2 regions of the Priestia sp. TRM10 genome follow, and region 2 is predicted to be linked to the other one. Evidence: riboswitches for the same ligand, from Rfam matches in the RefSeq annotation. Region 2 holds a riboswitch; the other holds the start of a gene.
What was found. Region 2 has a riboswitch for glycine ahead of ACK3CR_RS08680 (amino acid permease). Riboswitches for the same ligand answer to the same signal wherever they lie in the genome.

Region 1 (10,272 bases), on a different contig from region 2:
GGCTTAGTGAAAAAAATGCAACAATTGTTTTAATAAAAAGTTTCATCAAAATCCTCCTTGTTGTTTTCAAGCCATTTTTCGTTGTAAAAGGGTACGAACTGTTCCTTCCTGTAAATAAAAGATTCCTCCGTTAACGACGTTGACAGAGATTCTTGGTTCATATTGGTCTTGAAGCGCCTTCTTTTCAATATCATACGTTGATGGCTTTTCCTCAATGTCTTCGTAGAAATGATTAAGAAGATCAAGATCCTGTTTCCATCTTTCTTTTGCTTCTTCCGCCCAGCTGTGGTCATCCTCATATATATGTTTTTCAATATATTGATGAAGGCGATTGAATCCGCTTTTTGGTTTAATAATAGGAGAAAGGGTAAACGTAAAATCCGGAATTTTAGGCGTTAGTGCTTGTCCTTTTAAAAGTTCATGAAAATCTTCAATAATATTTCCTGTAATTAAGTGGATTCCAAGAGATAAAAGATAATCTCTTTTATGATCACACTGATACGACACCATAACGTTCATATTAAGCCAAGGATGCAAAGCAGTATTATGAGTTGAACGTGCTACATTAGCTTCATAAAGCCTGATTGCTGAGCCAAACCTTCTTGTTGCTTGGAAAATTTGATGAAGGCGGGGAGAACCGAAATGAACTTTCTCTCCTTTAATGTCTTGTGGTGCACGCTGTTCATTTGTAATAAATGTTAAAGAAGCGGGATTTGGCTCCCCGCCAACTTTTTCTAAGTAGTGCCAGTAAAAAGGGCGATTCATAAGCTCTTTGTCTTGATCAATTGTAAGTTGAACGGTTAGATAACCGTTTCCTTCTTCAAGAATCGAGCACTCTGTTGATTGAAAATATCCTTTCAAGAACTGGTGGATGTCATGTTGCTGCATTTGCTGCATTCTCCTCTCCATCGTTCATATCATCAATAATAGAAGACAAATGTTCCATTTTAAGTTTCATTTCTCCCTCAGAACGAGAATGAAGGAAAACATCGTTCACATATTCTTCAAAGTCTTTCATTTCAAGCTGTGTCAGAATATCGTCTAAATTGCCAATTACGCGTTCAAACAAGCGGATTTTTTCATATAAAAGCTTCAGGATATGCTCTTCAATTGTTCCAGACGTTGCAAAATTATAAATATGGACATCTTTTTCCTGCCCAAGGCGGTGAATCCTTCCGATTCGCTGTTCAAGGCGCATTGGATTCCACGGAAGATCATAGTTAATAATATGATGACAGAATTGCAAGTTGATTCCTTCTCCACCTGCTTCTGTAGCAATAAGAACTTGAACATTGTTTTGGAAAAGCTGTTTCATCCAATCTTTTTTTCCGCGTTTAAAGCCCCCGCGGAAGGGAACAGAAGAAATGCCATGCTGCTGTAAGAGCCACTGCAAATACATTTGTGTTGCTCTGTATTCAGTGAAAACAATAACTTTGTCATCAATTTTCTTAATGAGTTCTACCATTTTTTCTGCTTTTGAATTTCGCCCAGTTTTTCCGATGTTTCCAATCCTGTCCATGAGCGTCTCAATTAAAGTGTATGGAGGGGTATACTCTTCACTTTCTTTATCAAGCATTCCTTTAAGTGTCATATATACAGCTTCTTTGCTGCTGCATGCTTCGCGTTGCAGTGTTAAAAGAGCAAAAGCACTTGATGGGCTATCGTGTTCTTTAAACGACCCAATAGCGTCATATAGCGAACGTTCCTCCTTAGAAAACTGAATCGGAATGGTTTCGACTTTCCGACTTGTCCATTCGATTCCAGTATCTTGTCTTCTGTTGCGAATCATAACTTTATTAATAAGTTCGCGTAAATGTTCATCGTTTTCTAGCTTGCGGTTTTTCGCTGAAAACAACTCTTCAAAATATGCTTGATTTCCGAGATGACCAGGCTTTAAAAGAGAAACAAGATTAAAGATTTCTTCAATTTTATTTTGCACAGGTGTAGCTGTTAAAAGAAGACAAAACTTCTTTTTTAGCTCTTGTACAAATTGATAGTTTTTAGTTTTATGATTTTTTAATTTGTGAGCTTCATCAATAATAATAAAATCATAATTTTGTTCTAAAATAATGTCTCTGTGCGGCATGCGTTTTGCTGTATCAATAGAAGAAACAACAACATCGCATTGCTCCCACACATAAGATTTGCGCTGTGCAACTGCTGGAATATGGAACTTTTGATTAAGCTCTATCGTCCACTGAGATACAAGGGAAGCAGGGACGAGAATGAGTACTTTTTTTACAAGACCTCGAATCATATATTCTTTTAAAATAAGTCCTGCTTCAATTGTCTTACCAAGTCCAACTTCATCAGCTAATATAGCTTTCCCGTTCATCTCTGTTACTACTTTTTTAGCAACTTCAAGTTGATGTGGGAGAGGAGTTAAGTCGGCCAAATAGCTCGGAGCTTGAAGGTCGTGAAAAGAAGGAACCGCTGTTCTTTGGGCAACTTTATAGGCAAGCTGATAAATGTCGTAATTTGCCCAAGGGCCGTCTTCTTCGAATGATTTTAAAAACGAATCTTGCCATTCATGATCAAATGAAATCGGAACATTCATATTTTTGCACCTCTTCTGCAAATTTTTATTGAATTTTCATAAAGTTTAATGGTAGGATAAATTTGTATTCAAGAATTGTTTAATAAGTATTTTTCAGTGCATGAACATTTTGTAACGAGTTCATTTTTCTTTTTTTATGTAGTATGTCCGAAACTGTAACAAAATATAGATGCGAATGAAAACAAAGGGAGAGACTATTATGTTGTAGCGCCGAAGGAGCAAGCGAATGAGCGAATCTCTCAGGCAAAAAGACCTTTGTTTGACGCAACTCTGGAGAGAGCTTAAAATCAAGCCACCAACGAGGCAACCTTTTCGGGTGAGGAAAGGGAAACTTTCAGGTCAAAGGACAGAGTACTTCTTAAAAGGGAGTACTCTGTCCTTTTTTTAATACCGTTTTCTATTAACATAGAAGACAGAATTCTATTGAAAATAGAGATGTCAATTTTATAGGAGATGAGAATGATGAAGAAAACGCCGCTTTATGATATACACAGTAAGCTTGGTGCTAAAATGATTGATTTTGGCGGATGGAGTATGCCTGTTCAATTTTCATCCATAAAAGAAGAACATATAGCTGTACGTACTAAATGTGGGCTTTTTGATGTTTCACATATGGGAGAGTTTAAAGTAGAAGGAAAGGGGAGCTTTGATTATCTACAAAAGTTAATGACAAATGATGTTTCTGCCCTTTCTCCAGGAAAAGCTCAGTATACGGCAATGTGCTATGAGGATGGAGGAACTGTTGATGATTTGCTTGTTTATCAGCTTTCTCTTAACTCTTATTTTGTTGTTGTGAATGCTTCAAATATTGAGAAGGATTTTGACTGGATGAAAGCCCATCTTACACCTGATGTTACGTTAACAAATGTATCAGAAGAAATAGCTCTCATCGCTCTACAAGGTCCTTCATCAGAAGAGGTATTAAGTAAACTAACTTCTCTTGATCTTTCTGAAGTAAGTTTTTTTAATTTTCGAAATAGTGTCTCGGTAAATGGGGTTGAGGTGCTGATTTCAAGAACTGGTTATACAGGAGAAGATGGATTTGAAATTTATTGTCAAAAGGAACATGCGTCTTTCTTATGGGAAACAATTCTAAGAGCAGGAAGGGATGAAGGACTATTACCATGCGGATTAGGAGCAAGGGATACCCTTCGCTTTGAAGCAGCTCTTCCCCTTTATGGGCAAGAACTTTCACACGACATCACACCATATGAAGCAGGAATTGGTTTTGCCGTTAAATTAAATAAATCTTCATTTATCGGAAAAGAAGCCCTAGTAAAACAAAAAGAAACAGGAGTAAAGCGAAAACTTGTTGGTCTTGAAATGATTGAACGTGGCATCCCTCGTCATGGCTACCGGGTTTTTGTAGATGGAAAAGAAGTTGGAAAGGTAACAACAGGAACGCAATCTCCAACTCTTAAAAAAAATATTGGGTTGGCTCTTATCAATGAAGAATATACCTCTCTTGCAAGTGAAGTGTTTGTTGAAATTCGTAATAAGTTTGTGAAAGCATCCATTATTAAAACACCGTTTTATAAGCGGAAAAAAGGAGCAAAAACGCTATGACCCATCATTACTTGCCAATGACAGAAGAAGATCGTAGAGAAATGTTAGCAGCAATTGGTGTTTCTACCGTTGATGAGCTTTTTGAAGATATTCCAGAAAGCGTTCGTTTTAAAAGAGAATACAAATTAAAAAAGAGAGCATCTGAAGCTTGCTTAACACGAGAGCTTTATGCTTTATCAGCACAAAATGCTTCAACAAAGCAATATGCTTCTTTTTTAGGCGCAGGTGTTTATGATCACTACATTCCCTCTATTGTAGACCATATTATTTCACGCTCGGAGTTTTATACTGCCTATACGCCATATCAGCCTGAGATTTCGCAAGGAGAACTTCAAGCTATTTTTGAATTTCAAACGATGATTTGTGAATTAACAGGGATGGATGTTGCCAACTCTTCAATGTATGACGGAGGTACAGCACTTGCGGAAGCGGCGATGGTAAGTGCTGGTCATACTAAAAAACGAAAAATACTTGTTTCGTCAGCTGTTCATCCAGAATCAAGAGAGGTATTAAAAACATATGCAAAAGGCCAAAACCTTACTGTTGTTGAAATTCCTCATAAGGATGGATTAACAAATTTACGAGTGTTAGAAGAAGAGATGGATGAAAATGTGGGAAGCGTTATTCTTCAATACCCAAACTTTTTCGGTCAAGTTGAACCTTTAAAAGAAATTGAAAAAATTGCTCATAAGCAAAATGCTCTTTTTGTTGTGTCGAGCAATCCACTCTCACTTGGCGTACTTGCTCCTCCGGGAGAATTTGGAGCAGATATTGTTGTAGGAGACGCTCAACCTTTTGGAATTCCAATGCAGTTTGGAGGGCCTCACTGCGGTTATTTTGCGACATCTAAAAAATTAATGCGAAAAATTCCTGGAAGACTTGTTGGTCAAACAAAAGACAATGATGGAAATCGAGGATTTGTGCTGACGCTTCAGGCAAGAGAACAGCATATACGTCGTGATAAAGCAACGTCAAATATTTGTTCGAATCAAGCATTAAACGCTCTAGCAGCTTCAGTAGCTATGACATCCCTCGGCAAAAGTGGTGTAAAAGAGATGGCAAAGCAAAATATGAGCAAAGCGCACTATGCGAAAAAAGCTTTTGAAGAAGCAGGGTTTGATGTTTGGTTTTCTAACGCTTTTTTCAATGAATTTGTTGTTTCTTTCGACTGTAGTATTCAGAAACTAAACGCTTCACTTTTGAAAAAAGGAATTATTGGTGGTTATGATTTAGGACGCGATGACAAAAGCTTACAAGGGTGTATGCTTATTGCGGTAACGGAAATCCGTTCAAAAGACGAGATTGATAAATTTGTAGAAGAAGTGAGGGGATTTCATCATGAAAAATGATCAGCCGCTAATCTTTGAGTTGAGTAAGCACGGGAGAAAAGGTTATTCCTTGCCAGAACTTGATGTAGAAGAAGTAGACGTTTCTTCTATTTTAGGAGGAGACTATGAAAGAAAGGAAGAACCGTTATTACCAGAAGTATCAGAACTAGACATTGTAAGACATTATACAGCTCTTTCAAAAAGAAACCATGGAGTTGACTCAGGTTTTTATCCACTTGGTTCTTGTACAATGAAATACAATCCAAAAGTAAATGAAGATGTAGCACGTTATCCAGGATTTTCACATATTCATCCATTGCAAGACGAGGAAAGTGTTCAAGGAGCTCTTGCTCTTTTATTTGACCTTCAGGAGAGTTTGAAGGAAATTACCGGAATGGATGAGGTCACGTTGCAGCCTGCAGCAGGAGCTCACGGAGAATGGACGGGACTTATGCTTATTCGTGCCTTCCATGAAGAAAAAGGAGATTTTAACCGAACAAAAGTGATTGTTCCAGACTCTGCACACGGAACAAATCCTGCTTCAGCTACTGTAGCTGGTTTTGAAACCATTACTGTAAAGTCAGATGAAAACGGTCTTGTGGATTTAAATCATCTCCGGCAGGTTGTTGGAGAGGATACAGCAGCTCTTATGCTTACAAACCCGAACACACTTGGTTTGTTTGAAGAAAATATTATTGAAATGGCTCAAATTGTTCACGATGCAGGCGGGAAACTTTATTATGATGGAGCAAATTTAAATGCTGTATTAAGTAAAGCACGTCCAGGAGATATGGGATTTGATGTTGTTCATTTGAATCTGCATAAAACATTTACAGGTCCTCATGGTGGAGGTGGTCCTGGTTCTGGTCCTGTTGGAGTGAAAAAAGAGCTTATTCCTTTCTTACCAAAGCCAGTGTTAATCAAAAAAGAAAATGGTTATACGTTTGACTATAACATTCCAAAGTCCATTGGTCGTGTTAAGCCGTATTATGGGAATTTCTCGATCAATGTGCGAGCTTATACATATATTCGCACAATGGGTGGAGACGGACTCAAGGCTGTATCAGAGTATGCGGTTCTCAACGCAAATTACTTAATGCGTAAGCTTGCTCCTTATTTTGATTTACCATTTAATCGACATTGCAAGCATGAATTTGTACTATCTGGAAAGCGACAGAAGCATTTAGGAGTAAGAACGCTTGATATGGCGAAACGACTTCTTGATTTCGGTTATCATCCTCCAACAATTTATTTCCCGTTAAATGTAGAAGAAGGTATGATGATTGAGCCAACGGAAACAGAATCAAAAGAAACATTGGATAATTTCATTGAAGTAATGATTACGATTGCAAAAGAAGTAGAAGATAATCCTGAACTTGTACAAGAAGCTCCGCACACAACGGTTATTGGACGTCTTGATGAAACACTTGCAGCTCGTAAGCCTGTTTTACGTTATAAAAAAGAAGAAGTGAAAATTTAACAATCAAAAAGGATGGAGAGTATTCTCCATCCTTTTCTTATGTGTAAACCATTATCTTTTCTTTGTTTTTACTTTGCCTGTCCAAAGTTTAAAGCCGCCTTTTAATTGATAGATATCTTTAATTCCACGATGACGACGAATCATTTGTGCTGCTTTTCCTGTACGAATGCCAGCTTGATCGTAAAGATAGACAGGCTGATCTGGACGAAGCTCTTTAATACGCATTTTTAGCTGTGAAAGCGGAATATTACGAGCTCCTAAAATGTGTCCACCTTCAAAGTCTTTTTGTTCGCGAATATCAATAAGCTGCGCTTTACGGTACCCAGCGCGAAATTCTGCTTCCGTTAGCGATTTCATAATGCGGCGTTGCATGAGAAGCATAATGATCGAGTATACGATAAAAGCTCCTAATAAAATTAAAATGACGTAAATGCCTTCCATCAAACATAATCCTCTCTTTCATGTGACTACTAAAATACGAGATATCTCTATTATATAAGTTCTCTTTAAAAGAAGTAAAGCAACCACCTAAATTCTTTGCACGACAAATTGGTTTTGATAAACTGTATAAGAATGTTCAAAAAATAAGTGTCGAAAAAAGAAAAAAGTTAGGGATGAGAAAGATGACAGAAGTTTGGCGTTTTATTAATTGGAGTAAACATTCACCGTATTATAATATGGCTCTTGATGAAGCTTTACTTGAGTGGCATAGTGAAGGCAAAATTCCACCAACTATTCGTTTTTATGGATGGGACCCAGCAACTTTATCAATCGGTTATTTTCAAAAAGCAGAAAAAGAAGTGAATTTTGAAGAAGTAAGAAAACGTGGACTTGGATTTGTAAGACGGCCAACAGGCGGTAGAGGCGTTCTACACGACGATGAGCTCACGTATAGCGTTATTGTATCTGAGCAACACAAAAGCATGCCACATACGGTTACAGAAGCATACAGAGTAATTTCAGAAGGTCTTTTAGAAGGATTTCGTGCGCTTGGTTTAGACGCTTACTTTGCAATTCCACGAACAGAAGAAGAAAAAGAAGGATTAAAAAATCCAAGATCTTCGGTTTGTTTTGATGCGCCTTCATGGTACGAACTTGTTGTTGAAGGACGTAAAGTAGCAGGAAGTGCGCAAACTCGTCAAAAAGGGGTCATTCTTCAACATGGTTCTATCTTGCTTTCAATTGATGAGGAAGCGCTTTTTAGCATGTTCCATTATCCAAGTGAACGTGTGAAAGAGAGAATGAGAAAATCTTTTCGTAATAAAGCAGTTGCAGTAAATGATGTAGCTGGACGGATTGTTTCAATTGAAGAGGCAAATGAGGCTTTTAAAAGAGGTTTTGAAAAAGGATTGAACATCAAATTAGAAGAATACATCCTTTCAGAAGAAGAAGAAGCCTACGTTAAGAAATTAGCTTTGGATAAATATGCTAAAGATGAATGGAATTACCGTAGATAATCTCTCTCCCATTTTGCTTCAAAAAAGTGTACAATAAAAAAGTTGTGTTTTAAAAAAATAAGCAAATTCCGAAAAGGACTTGACAAAAAATCAATATATAGTATGTCGTTTATTGATGAATACTATATATTGATTAGTCGGTCCTTTTATGTTAGCTTTAATAATATAGTAAAAGTAAGAGGGAGATGTGTGTATGACTGTTGTTCTAAACGAGGAACCAAAAGTGAACATTGAGAAATTAAATAAGGATATTGGTTTATTTCCTCAAGTGCATGAAATTACAGCAGATATGAATATGACTCATAAAGGCGTGTCAAGACTTGTAATGCTTGACAGATATTCGTTCAAAGATACGAAAAAGGTGACGTTAACAGAGGGAGACTTCGTTGTATTAACAGTCAAAGACGATCCTAAATTCCCTGCGCGCGGTCTAGGATTTATTCGTTCTATTAACTGGGAGAAAAAAACAGCAAAAGTATGGATTGAAGAAGAATTTCGCGGTTCTTTAACGGACGAGCTTGAAGTTCAAACTGGAATTGTTGAACGTTCACTAGACGTAATGGAAAAGCCGCTTGAAATTTTTTATGAGCAAATTGCTAAACGAAATGCAGTTGGTCTTTCTTCATCAGAGAAAACAGAAGAGAAGCGCCAAAAATGGTTTCAAGCTTTTTATGAAGAATTAAAAAGCACAAATTTTGTACCGGCAGGACGCGTATTGTATGGAGCAGGGGCTAACACAGATGTTACATACTTCAATTGCTATGTTATGCCATATGTAAAAGATTCACGCGAAGGTATTTCAGAACATCGCAAGCAAGTGATGGAAATTATGAGCAGAGGTGGAGGAGTTGGAACAAATGGCTCTACTCTTCGTCCACGCAACACACTTGCTAGAGGCGTCAACGGAAAATCAAGCGGATCTGTATCATGGTTAGATGATATTGCAAAGCTAACACATCTTGTTGAACAAGGTGGATCTCGTCGTGGAGCGCAAATGATTATGCTTGCTGACTGGCACCCAGATATTGTGGAATTCATTATTTCTAAAATGCAAAATCCACGTATTTTACGCTTCTTAATTCAAACAACAAAAGATGAAGGAATTAAAAAAGCGGCGGAGGACAAGCTGAAGTTTACACCATTTACAGCAAATGAGCGTGACATGTATCAAGGCATCTTAAATTATGAAAATATTCCTGGACAAGGTGGATTTCCTGCAAAAGTGATTGAAGATGCAAAAGAGAAATTAGCTGCAGGTGGAACATACAGCGTTCATAATGCTGAGTTTCTAACAGGAGCAAACATTTCTGTTTGTTTAACAAAAGAATTCATGGAAGCTGTTGAAAACGATACAGAGTATGAACTTCGTTTCCCAGACGTTGAGGCTTATTCAGAAGAAGAAATGAATGCCTACAATGAAAACTGGCATGAAGTTGGAGACGTACGTAAATGGAAAGAACAAGGATATAGTGTACGCACATATCGTAAAATCAAAGCAAAAGAGCTTTGGAATTTAATTAACATTTGTGCAACATATTCAGCAGAACCTGGTGTTTTCTTCATCGATAATGCTAATGATATGACAAATGCAAGTGCATATGGTCAACAAGTTGTAGCTACAAACCCTTGCGGTGAGCAGCCTCTTGCACCATATAGTGTTTGTAATTTAGCTGCTGTGAACTTAGCACAAATGGCGGATAAAAAGAATAAAACAGTAGATTTTGAGAAGTTAAAAAGAACTGTAGAAGTAGGCGTGCGCATGCAAGATAATGTAATCGACGCTACTCCTTACTTCCTTGAGCCAAATCGTAAGCAAGCCCTCGGGGAACGACGTGTTGGTCTTGGCGTAATGGGACTTCATGATTTACTTATTTATTGTGAAAC
Region 2 (10,272 bases):
GACTATAAGTAAGCTCACAAAGGAGTTTGCCGGAATATAACATAGAATGGCAACCAGAGTTCCTGCTCCAGCTCCATTTAATAATATTTTACTACTGAATTTCCCTGATAAATAAGGAAAAGCAAATAGTGTGGAAAGTCCTCTTGCAACCAAACCTAAGCTCATAATTAAACTAGCTTGAGCAACTGTAATTCCTTTTGTATGAATCATCCATCCTGTCCAATAGGGGAGGAAAATTCCCCATGTCATATAAAAACTAAAAAACTGTATACTCATCCAACGATGTGTTTTCATTCTGTATCCCTCCCTGATATTTGCATGATATCATGGAGATACATACGAATCATATGAGATATCTCATATTTTGAGGTGGATTATGGAAATCTATAAGGGTGAGAAAAAGGAACTGTATTTAAAGAAGAACTATATCGCAGATTTATTTTCTTTTCCAGTTGAAGAGTTTATAGAAATACAAGAATATCAACGTGATGAATGGATTATTCAAGAAGGCATGAGACCAGACTTTTTATTCTATGTTATTGAAGGAAAAGCAAAAATATATGTAACACATCAAAATGGGAAAGTTTCTTTAATTAATTTTATTAACACAAACGATTACATTGGAGAAATGGAACTATTACATGAAGTTTACTATACAAAAGGAATTCAAGCTTCTACGAAGACCGTTTGTTTTGCTCTGCCTGTTCAGCGCTATCGTACATGTTTGCTAGAAGATACGAAATTTCTATGTGAGTTAACCAAATTTTTAAGTGTAAAGGCAACCCTTATGGCTGCAAAGTATTCACAAAGCCTCGCCTTTCCTCTAGAAAACCGGCTTGCAGATTTTATTTTGCAAACTGCTGATGAAGGAGTTTATAAGGAGAAACACGTAACAATTTGCGATTATTTAGGTGTATCATATCGACACTTGCTGCATGTGCTTACACAATTTTGCGATAAGGGATACTTACAAAAAGAGGGGCGGTATTATCACATTAAGCAGTACTATTCCCTATATGAACTTGCTGAGAAGTTGAAGAATAAGTAAAAAGCAGTGAAGAGAAAAGTCCCTTTTATTCTAAAACTATGAGATATTTCTGGTTGAATATATTTGTATAAAGAGAGAAAGAAGGGGAGGGGCTCGAATAAGAAGGATGTATTATATTTATTAAGGTATAGGTGCTCCTTGTTACAATGCTAACGTTATTAATTATTAATAGTTGTGGAAGCGACAAGAATGAAGCGCTCTATAAGGATAAGGTTACAAGCGGTAACATGGTGAAAAGAATTTGTTAAAGGAAGTAGAGAGGTTTTGAGCTTTAATATTTTAAGTTCCCATTACTGTGGAATCCTAAAAATATTTCGATTTGTAAAATAATAGAAGGTTGTGGAACTATGTCTTTTGTATTGAAATTTTCTATTATAAGCTTTTTTAAATATAATAAATAACTAAAAATAAGGAGTAATAAAAAAAATCACTATTCTATCTAACTAGACAGGATAGTGATTTTCTGAAAAAAATGTTAAAATTGTTTATGGTAAGGTGATGTATCTCAGTCTAACAGGTTTTTTAACGGTATTTATAAATGTTGGAGGAATTTATAAATATCAAAAGAACCGTTAGACTAGGATTTCACTAGTTAAGTTCTAAATTAATTTCGAATGAGATAATCAAATGCACCCAAGGCTGCTGTTGAACCTGATCCCATGGAAATAATGATTTGGTTATAGGCGCTATCTGTACAATCTCCTGCTGCAAACACTCCAGGCATTGTAGTAGCTCCACGCTTATCAACAACGATTTCACCGATGCGATTACGCTCAATTGTACCTTCTAACCATTCAGTATTTGGTACAAGTCCAATTTGGACAAACACACCTTGTAATTCAACATGATGTTCTTCATTTGTCTCACGATCAGTGTACGTAATACCAGTTACATTGTCAGTACCCGTAATTTCTTGAGTAACAGCGTTCGTTACAACTGTTACGTTTGGCAGGCTGTTAAGACGCTCTTGAAGGACTTGGTCTGCTTTTAACTCTGACGCAAATTCAAGAACTGTAACATGTTTCACAATTCCTGCAAGATCAATTGCTGCTTCAACACCCGAGTTACCGCCACCGATAACCGCTACGTCTTTTCCTGCAAACAACGGACCATCACAATGAGGGCAGTACGCAACTCCTTTGTTTTTAAGTTCTTGTTCGCCAGGAACATTAACATTTCGCCAACGAGCACCTGTTGAAATAATGACAGATTTACTCTTAAGAACAGCACCGTTTTCAAGTTCAATTTCAAAAAGATCTTTCTTTTCTAAACGTTTAGCACGCTGTAGGTCTATCACGTCAATATTATACTCTTTTACATGTTCTTCAAGAGCCTGTGCAAGTTTAGGTCCTTCAGTAGCTTTTACACTGATAAAGTTCTCAATACTTAGTGTGTCAAGGATCTGTCCACCAAAGCGTTCAGCAACGATTCCTGTACGGATCCCTTTACGTGCTGCATAGATGGCTGCACTTGCTCCAGCTGGTCCGCCCCCAACAACGAGGACATCGTATGGATCTTTATCTGCTAAATCCTCTGCACTTAAACCTTCACCTAATTTAGCAATAATTTCTTGAAGTGAAATACGACCACCATTCCAGAATTTCTCATTAAGGAAGACAGCTGGTACGGCCATAACATTTTTACTTTCCACTTCTTCTTTAAATGCAGCTCCATCAATCATTGTGTGCGTAATGTTAGGGTTAAGCACACTCATAATGTTTAGTGCTTGCACAACGTCAGGGCAGTTGTGGCAAGTTAGGCTGACATAAGACTCAAAGTGATATTCACCATCAATCTTTTTAATTTGATCAATTACACTTTGGTCAATTTTTGGAGCTCGTCCACTAACTTGTAATAGAGCCAATACTAAAGAAGTGAATTCGTGTCCTAAAGGTACACCAGCAAAAGTGATGCCAGTCTCTTCGCCAACACGGTTGATACTAAAGCTTGGTGTTCTATTTAATTCTACTTTTTCGACAGTGATTTTAGATGACATGGAAGCTAGCTCCTCAACAAGAGCTAGCATTTCCTTTGATACGTCATCTGAACCTACACTGACCTTAAGCAGAATATTCTCTTCTAATAGTTGAAGATACTGATTTAATTGTGATTTAATTTCTGCATCAAGTGCCATTTATAATCGCTCTCCTTAAATTTTACCTACAAGGTCAAGGCTTGGCTTAAGTGTTTCTCCGCCTTCTTGCCATTTAGCAGGACAAACTTCACCTGGGTTGTTGCGAACATATTGTGCAGCTTTAATTTTATTGATAAGTGTGCTTGCATCACGACCAATGCCATCCGCGTTGATTTCAACAGCTTGGATAACACCATCAGGATCAAGGATGAAAGTACCACGGTCAGCTTGACCTAGTTCTTCGATAAATACATCAAATTGGCGAGAAAGGATATGTGCAGGATCACCAATCATAGTATAAGTAATTTTACCAATTGCTTCTGATGAATCGTGCCATGCTTTATGTGTAAAATGAGAATCTCTTGAAACAGAGAATACTTCAACTCCTAAATCTTTAAGTGCAGGATATTGCTCTTGAAGATCTTCAAGCTCAGTTGGGCAAACGAAAGTGAAATCTGCTGGGTAAAAACAAACGACACTCCACTGACCTTTTAGATTTTCTTCTGTAACTTCGATAAACTCACCGTTTTTATAAGCTTGTGCTGTAAATGGTTGTACTTCTTTTCCAATTAGAGACATAATTAAAATTCCTCCTAGATTTACTATTTAATTATTATAGAGAGTTTGTTCAGTGAATTTGTAAACCTCATATAATAATTATTAATTTATACTAATTATTATATAGAATTGAATACTATTGTCAATTAAAATGCGTTTATTATTTTAAATAAATATTTTATAGGATTTAGAAATTGATATATTCTTATTTTACTAGTCATTTCTTATAACGTAAAATAAATAGAGAAGATATGGGGAGAAACGGGAGTTATATACTTTATAAATGTAGGGATTTATAAAGCAATGATTAAATAAGTATGGTGAGAGTTATATCATAAGTAATGTAGGTTTTAATTGAATGATTTCTATCTCCTTATTTCAGGGAGATTCAATAAATGAGAATTATCTTTGTTATTGACAAAACATTTAACTAACATTAGAATAAAAAACTATTCGACAGTAATTATACCTATCCAAAAATTTAATAAATAGAAAGCTATGATTGCTATGGGTCACACTATAGCAGGAGCAGCTTCTGGAGAGACCGCAGAAAGTTTGCGGCGCCGAAGGGTTCACAATCTCAGGCAAAAGGACAGAAGAGTATCGGATATTTATTTGTGATGCTGATAATAATTAGCGTAACGAATATTATTTGTTATTCTTATGATCAAGAGATTGGAGGCCATCCAATCTCTTTTTTTATTGGGTTAATTTATTGTTCACAGTTTCACATGAAAATTTCATCCATTTTAAGGAGGAGTTAGGTTTGGCACAGCAAGGATTGAAGAGAGATTTATCAAATCGTCATGTTCAACTCATCGCAATTGGAGGTACCATTGGTACTGGGCTATTCTTAGGATCTGGTAAAGCGATACAATTGGCAGGACCCTCTATCATCTTTGCCTATTTAATTATAGGTATTGCCCTCTTTTTTGTTATGAGGGCGCTAGGGGAACTGCTGTTATCTAAAGCAGGTTATCAATCTTTAACAGATATTGCAGAAGAATATCTTGGACCTGCGGCATCGTTTGTGACTGGATGGACATATTGGTTTTGTTGGATTATGACAGCAATGGCTGATGTGATTGCTGTTGGTGTATACGTGCAATATTGGTTTAATATCCCGCAATGGATACCTGCACTCATCTGTGTAATCATTTTGTTAGGACTCAATCTATTAACTGTGAAGCTTTTTGGAGAATTGGAGTTTTGGTTTGCTTTAATTAAAGTAATTACTATTCTTGTATTAATTAGCGTTGGGATTATTTTGCTCGTGATGGGATTCAAGACAGATACAGGACCAGTTACGATTAAAAACCTTTGGGAACATGGAGGGATTTTTCCAAATGGAATTTCAGGTTTCCTGCTTTCATTTCAAATGGTTATATTCGCATATGTTGGTGTGGAATTAGTAGGTGTATCGGCAGCAGAAACATCTAATCCACAAAAAAATATTCCATCAGCTATTAATAAAATTCCTCTAAGAATTTTATTCTTCTATGTTGGTGCACTTATTGTTCTATTATGTATTAATCCATGGATGGAACTAAATGCAACAGAAAGTCCTTTTGTTAAGACGTTTAGTTTGATTGGTATTCCGGTTGCCGCAGGAATCATTAATTTTGTTGTATTAACTTCAGCCGCTTCTGCTTGTAATAGTGGAATGTTTTCAACGAGCCGGACGCTATATAGTTTAAGCACTAATGGCCAGGGTCCATCAAATCTTAAAAAATTGAATAAAAACCATGTACCAGGTAACGCGTTGTTAATATCTACACTTGTCATCTCAGTGGGAGCTCTTTTAAGCAAACTTATACCGGAACAAGCTTTTGGAATCGTGACAACCATTAGTGCCATTTGTTTTATTTGGGTTTGGAGTATTATTCTTATTTGTCATTTAAGATATAAGAAAACACGTCCACACCTACATTCAAAGTCAAAATTCAAAGCGCCATTAACCCCATTTATAAATTATGTTGTTCTAACGTTGTTTGCTATGATTCTTATTATTATGCTGTTCTCTGAGGAAACACGTCCAGCCTTATTATTGACGCCGATATGGTTTATTCTATTATTTATTTTATATGGGACTAGAGGGAAAAAGAAAACAAATGGACAGTAACATAAAACGTAGGTGAAATGATTTTTTCAGATGAGAATTTAGGTTGTTTTAGTTTAATATCTAAATCTTTTACACCTTTAAACGAAAAAGAAGATTAAAACATTTGAGTATAGAAATTGAAACAAAAGTGAGAAGACCATAAATTATGGCCTTCTCGCTTCTGTTTTTCATATACCTTAGTTTTCTTTATTTAGAAAGTTTACAAGGGCCTTATTAAACTCCTCGGCATGTGTTGCATTCAACCCATGTGGTCCACCTTTAATAAGAGCTAGTTCACTGTTTTCAATTAATTCATGAGAAAGTTTTCCGCTTACTTTAAATGGAACGATGGAATCTGCATCACCGTGAATAATCAACGTTGGAATGTTCATTTTCTTTAAATCATTTCGGAAGTCTGTTTTTCCAAAAGCGGAGATGCAATCTAATGTGCCTTTTGGTGAAGCAAAAGCGGCAATATCTTTGTTATATAGACGGAATGATTCACTTACAAGGTCTTTTTGATCTTCTGTAGAGAAGAAATTCTTTGTAAAGTCTTCAAGGAATGCAAGGCGATCTTGTTTCACTCCATTTTCAAATTCCTTAATCGTTGCATCATCAAGCCCACCTTCAGGATGCTCATCAGTTTTATAAAGGTAAGGAGGAACAGCTCCTGCTAAAACAGCCTTTTCAATTCTCTCTGTTCCGTATATTCCAATATAGCGAGCTACTTCACCACCACCCATTGAGAATCCAACAAGCGTAACATCATGAAGATCAAGGTGCTCAAGAAGTTTATTAAGATCAGAGGCTAGCGTATCATATTCATATCCTTTATATGGTTGAGAGGACTTTCCGAAACCTCTACGGTCATATGTAATAACACGATAACCAGCTTCAGTTAAAGCAGGAACTTGAAATTCCCACGAACGTCCACTTAAAGGCCAACCGTGAATAAGAACTACAGGTTTTCCACTCCCATAATCTTCATAATACAGTTCAATTGGACTTCCATTCTCTTCTCCTACCGTAACTTTTGCCATTTTCAATTCCTCCTCGTAAATATATGAGATTTATGGTTTTGTACATGAACTATAGTGGATAAAATGAGCTTTCTTCTTTATATACTTCTCGCTCACGGAAAATTTTAAACGTTGTTAGATTCTTGAAAAATTTATTCTATAATAAAAAAGGCAACAGAAACATCATGTTCCTGTTGCCTTTTTGTTTTACATATTAAGATGGATTTGTAGACCATAAACCAGCTGTTTTCATAACAACTCTTGGATGAAGTTTCAATCCTACAACTAGAATATCAGCTAAATCTTCTGGCTTGATCATTGTCTCAGGATCATTATTAATAAGACCAATCTCCTTCGCCATATCTGTTGCAACAGTACTTGGTGTAAGAGCTGTAACACGAATATTATGCTTTCTTACTTCAAGCATAAGAGATTCTGTTAAACCTAGAACTCCAAATTTAGAAGCACTATAAGCACTTGTAGCAGGGGCACCTTTTTGACCAGCTGTTGAAGCAATATTTACAATGTCTCCTGATTTTCGTTCGATCATTTCAGGGAGCACTGCGCGCGTTACATTGTAAACACCCATTAAATTGACGCGGATAATATTTTCCCATTCTTGTGGGTCAAGGTCAAGGAATCCACCGAATTTTGAGATTCCTGCGTTGTTTACAAGGATATCAATTGTGCCTAGGTCTGATTTAATGTGCTCAACGGCATGTTCTACAGCTTCAAGCTCAACAACGTCTGCTGTTGCTGCTGAAACTTTAATATCATACTCTGCAAGTTCAGCACTCACTTTTTCAAGGTTTTCGATTGAGCGTCCGATTAAACCTATGTTTACGCCTTCTTTAGCTAAAGCAATAGCAGTAGAGCGTCCAATGCCTCTACCTCCGCCTGTGATAATGGCTGTTTTTCCTTTTAATGAAATCATGGTATCATTCCTTCTTATTCATTTGAGACATCGATTATAAAAGACTGGTGTGCTTTTTACAACTTTTGCGCCTTGCTCCTGTGCCGTTTTATAGGATGTGCTAAAGAAATAGGGATTAAACATCTCTCTAAACTTGTATGTTCTTTTTATTTATTGTTGCTCCTCTATATGGTAGATTGAAGAAAAAAATAAAGGGAGGGAAATTGATGCTGTTTCTAACCCATGAATTAGCACAAGAGATTGTAGGGAGAACAATGAAAATTTTAAATCGAAATATTAATGTGATGAACAGTGAGGGAATTATTATTGGTTCTGGTGATCAAACCCGAATTAATCAGCTTCATGCTGGAGCTTTACTTGTTCTAAAAAATGAAGAAAGCATTGAGTTAGATCAAGTGAAAGCATCAGAAATGAAAGGATCAAAACCAGGCATTAACCTCCCAATCTATTTTAATAATCAGCCTGTTGGAGTGATTGGAATTACAGGGGAACCCCATGAAATTCAAAACTATGCTCAGCTTGTTAAAATGGCAGCTGAACTTGTATTGGAGCAGTCTGTTTTATTAGACCGAGTGCAGTGGAAGGAAAGGTTGCAAAGTGAAATTGTGAACCAACTTATTTCAGGACTACAAATGAATGAAAACGGGATAAGAGAGCGATTAGAATTTCTCGGTGTAAACCTTAGTAAATCAAGAGTAGCAGTGGTGCTTAAACAATCAACTAGAATAGACTTTTCTAATCATAAAATCATTCGCGCACTTCGCTATGAATTATCCCAAGAAGACCTAATTGGAGTTACGATTAATGATAACATTATTATACTGAAGAATGTCATCAACGAGACAGATTTTAGAAGCTGGCTCTCTCTATTTAAGAAGTGGATCAATAAATACGACAACACGCTTGTAATAGGGGCAGGATTTGTTGTGGATGATTTGTTGGATGTGAAATCTTCTTTTCAGTATGCAAAAAAGGCAATTGAAATTGGTCAGAAGCTTCATCCGGAAAAGTGCTTTTATCACTATGAAGAGTATCAGCTTGAAATTTCATTGTCACAGCTTACAAGTAGTAAGGAGATGTTCCATTTTTATCATAGACTGATTGAACATGATAAAAATGGAGAGTTGATTAAAACACTAGAGATATACATAGAAGAGAGTGGGGAATTAAACAAGGTGGCTGAGCGCCTATTTATTCACCGCAATACATTAAGATACCGCCTTGAACGGATTTTAACCATAACAGGAAAAGATCCAAAAAACATGAAAGATGTTATGGAACTGTATATAGCAAAACTTTTAAATGATCTTACATAACTGTGCAAATGCACAATAATGAAGACGATATTTTGTTCATATTTCATCACTCTTCACAATGATACTCATTAAGTAAACGCTTACAATGTAAGTAACATCCGTGAGAAAGAAGGGGAAGGGAGCTTTAATGGATATGACAGTAAGCGTATGGGGAGCGATTAGTGCCTTAATTATTGCGATTGTTTTAATCTTAAGGAGGGTACCTCCAGCATATGGGATGGTAGCTGGTGCATTAATCGGGGGACTAATTGGTGGAGTAAATATTACAGATACAGTTACATTGATGATGGAAGGAGCACAAGATATTATCTCAGCAGTGCTGAGGATTATGGCAGCAGGGGTTTTAGCAGGAGTGTTAATTGAATCAGGTGCTGCATCTTCGATTGCTGAAACCATTGTTAAAAAACTAGGCGAAAAACGGGCGCTGCTTGCTTTAGCATTAGCAACAACCATTTTGACAGCTGTTGGGGTTTTTGTGGATGTAGCAGTTATTACTGTTTCTCCGATTGCTCTAGCCATTGCAAAAAGAGCGAATTTATCGAAAACAGCAATCTTGCTCGCAATGATTGGAGGGGGGAAGGCGGGGAACATTATGTCACCAAACCCAAATGCGATTGCAGCTGCAGATGCCTTCAAGGTGCCTCTTACATCTGTTATGGTAGCAGGCGTTATTCCAGCTGTTTTTGGCCTATTTATAACTTATATTTTAGCTAAAAAGTTGGCAAATAAAGGGTCATTTGTTGAAAGTAAAGAAATTGAAATGAAGGACAATGCAAAAGCTCCAGTATTTATCACAGCTTTAGTTGCTCCAATTGTTACGATTATTTTGTTAGCACTTCGCCTGCTTTTCGGGATTAATATTGATCCAATGGTCGCTTTACCAATTGGGGGGATTGTGGGCGCAATTGCGATGAGAAAATCTAAACATATTAATGCCTATGCTATCTCTGGCTTAAATAAAATGTCAGGCGTGGCTATCATGCTATTAGGAACAGGAACATTAGCGGGTATTATTGCAAATTCAGAGTTGAAAGATGTTGTAACACAAGCTTTAAGTGCTTCAGGAATGCCTCCTTATTTATTAGCACCAGCCTCTGGGATTTTCATGTCGGCAGCAACTGCTTCTACAACAGCAGGAACAGCTGTAGCAAGTACTGTGTTT

Region 1: another riboswitch for glycine. It lies ahead of gcvT (glycine cleavage system aminomethyltransferase GcvT); the one in region 2 lies ahead of ACK3CR_RS08680 (amino acid permease).

Annotation. Positions count from the first base shown of each region.
Region 1 covers NZ_JBJZOT010000015.1:996,093-1,006,364, reverse strand. The annotation lists gene ACK3CR_RS21925 (DUF3889 domain-containing protein) at 1-46, opposite strand, end outside; gene ACK3CR_RS21920 (YqhG family protein) at 67-888, opposite strand; gene ACK3CR_RS21915 (DEAD/DEAH box helicase) at 875-2,557, opposite strand; glycine riboswitch at 2,733-2,822, shown strand; gene gcvT (glycine cleavage system aminomethyltransferase GcvT) at 3,017-4,123, shown strand; gene gcvPA (aminomethyl-transferring glycine dehydrogenase subunit GcvPA) at 4,120-5,472, shown strand; gene gcvPB (aminomethyl-transferring glycine dehydrogenase subunit GcvPB) at 5,459-6,931, shown strand; gene ACK3CR_RS21895 (rhodanese-like domain-containing protein) at 6,983-7,372, opposite strand; gene ACK3CR_RS21890 (lipoate--protein ligase family protein) at 7,555-8,388, shown strand; gene ACK3CR_RS21885 (vitamin B12-dependent ribonucleotide reductase) at 8,582-10,272, shown strand, end outside.
Region 2 covers NZ_JBJZOT010000011.1:47,054-57,325, forward strand. The annotation lists gene ACK3CR_RS08660 (MFS transporter) at 1-294, opposite strand, end outside; gene yeiL (transcriptional regulator YeiL) at 377-1,048, shown strand; gene ahpF (alkyl hydroperoxide reductase subunit F) at 1,653-3,182, opposite strand; gene ahpC (alkyl hydroperoxide reductase subunit C) at 3,198-3,761, opposite strand; glycine riboswitch at 4,266-4,346, shown strand; gene ACK3CR_RS08680 (amino acid permease) at 4,507-5,862, shown strand; gene ACK3CR_RS08685 (alpha/beta fold hydrolase) at 6,039-6,881, opposite strand; gene ACK3CR_RS08690 (3-ketoacyl-ACP reductase) at 7,075-7,794, opposite strand; gene ACK3CR_RS08695 (CdaR family transcriptional regulator) at 8,001-9,110, shown strand; gene ACK3CR_RS08700 (GntP family permease) at 9,238-10,272, shown strand, end outside.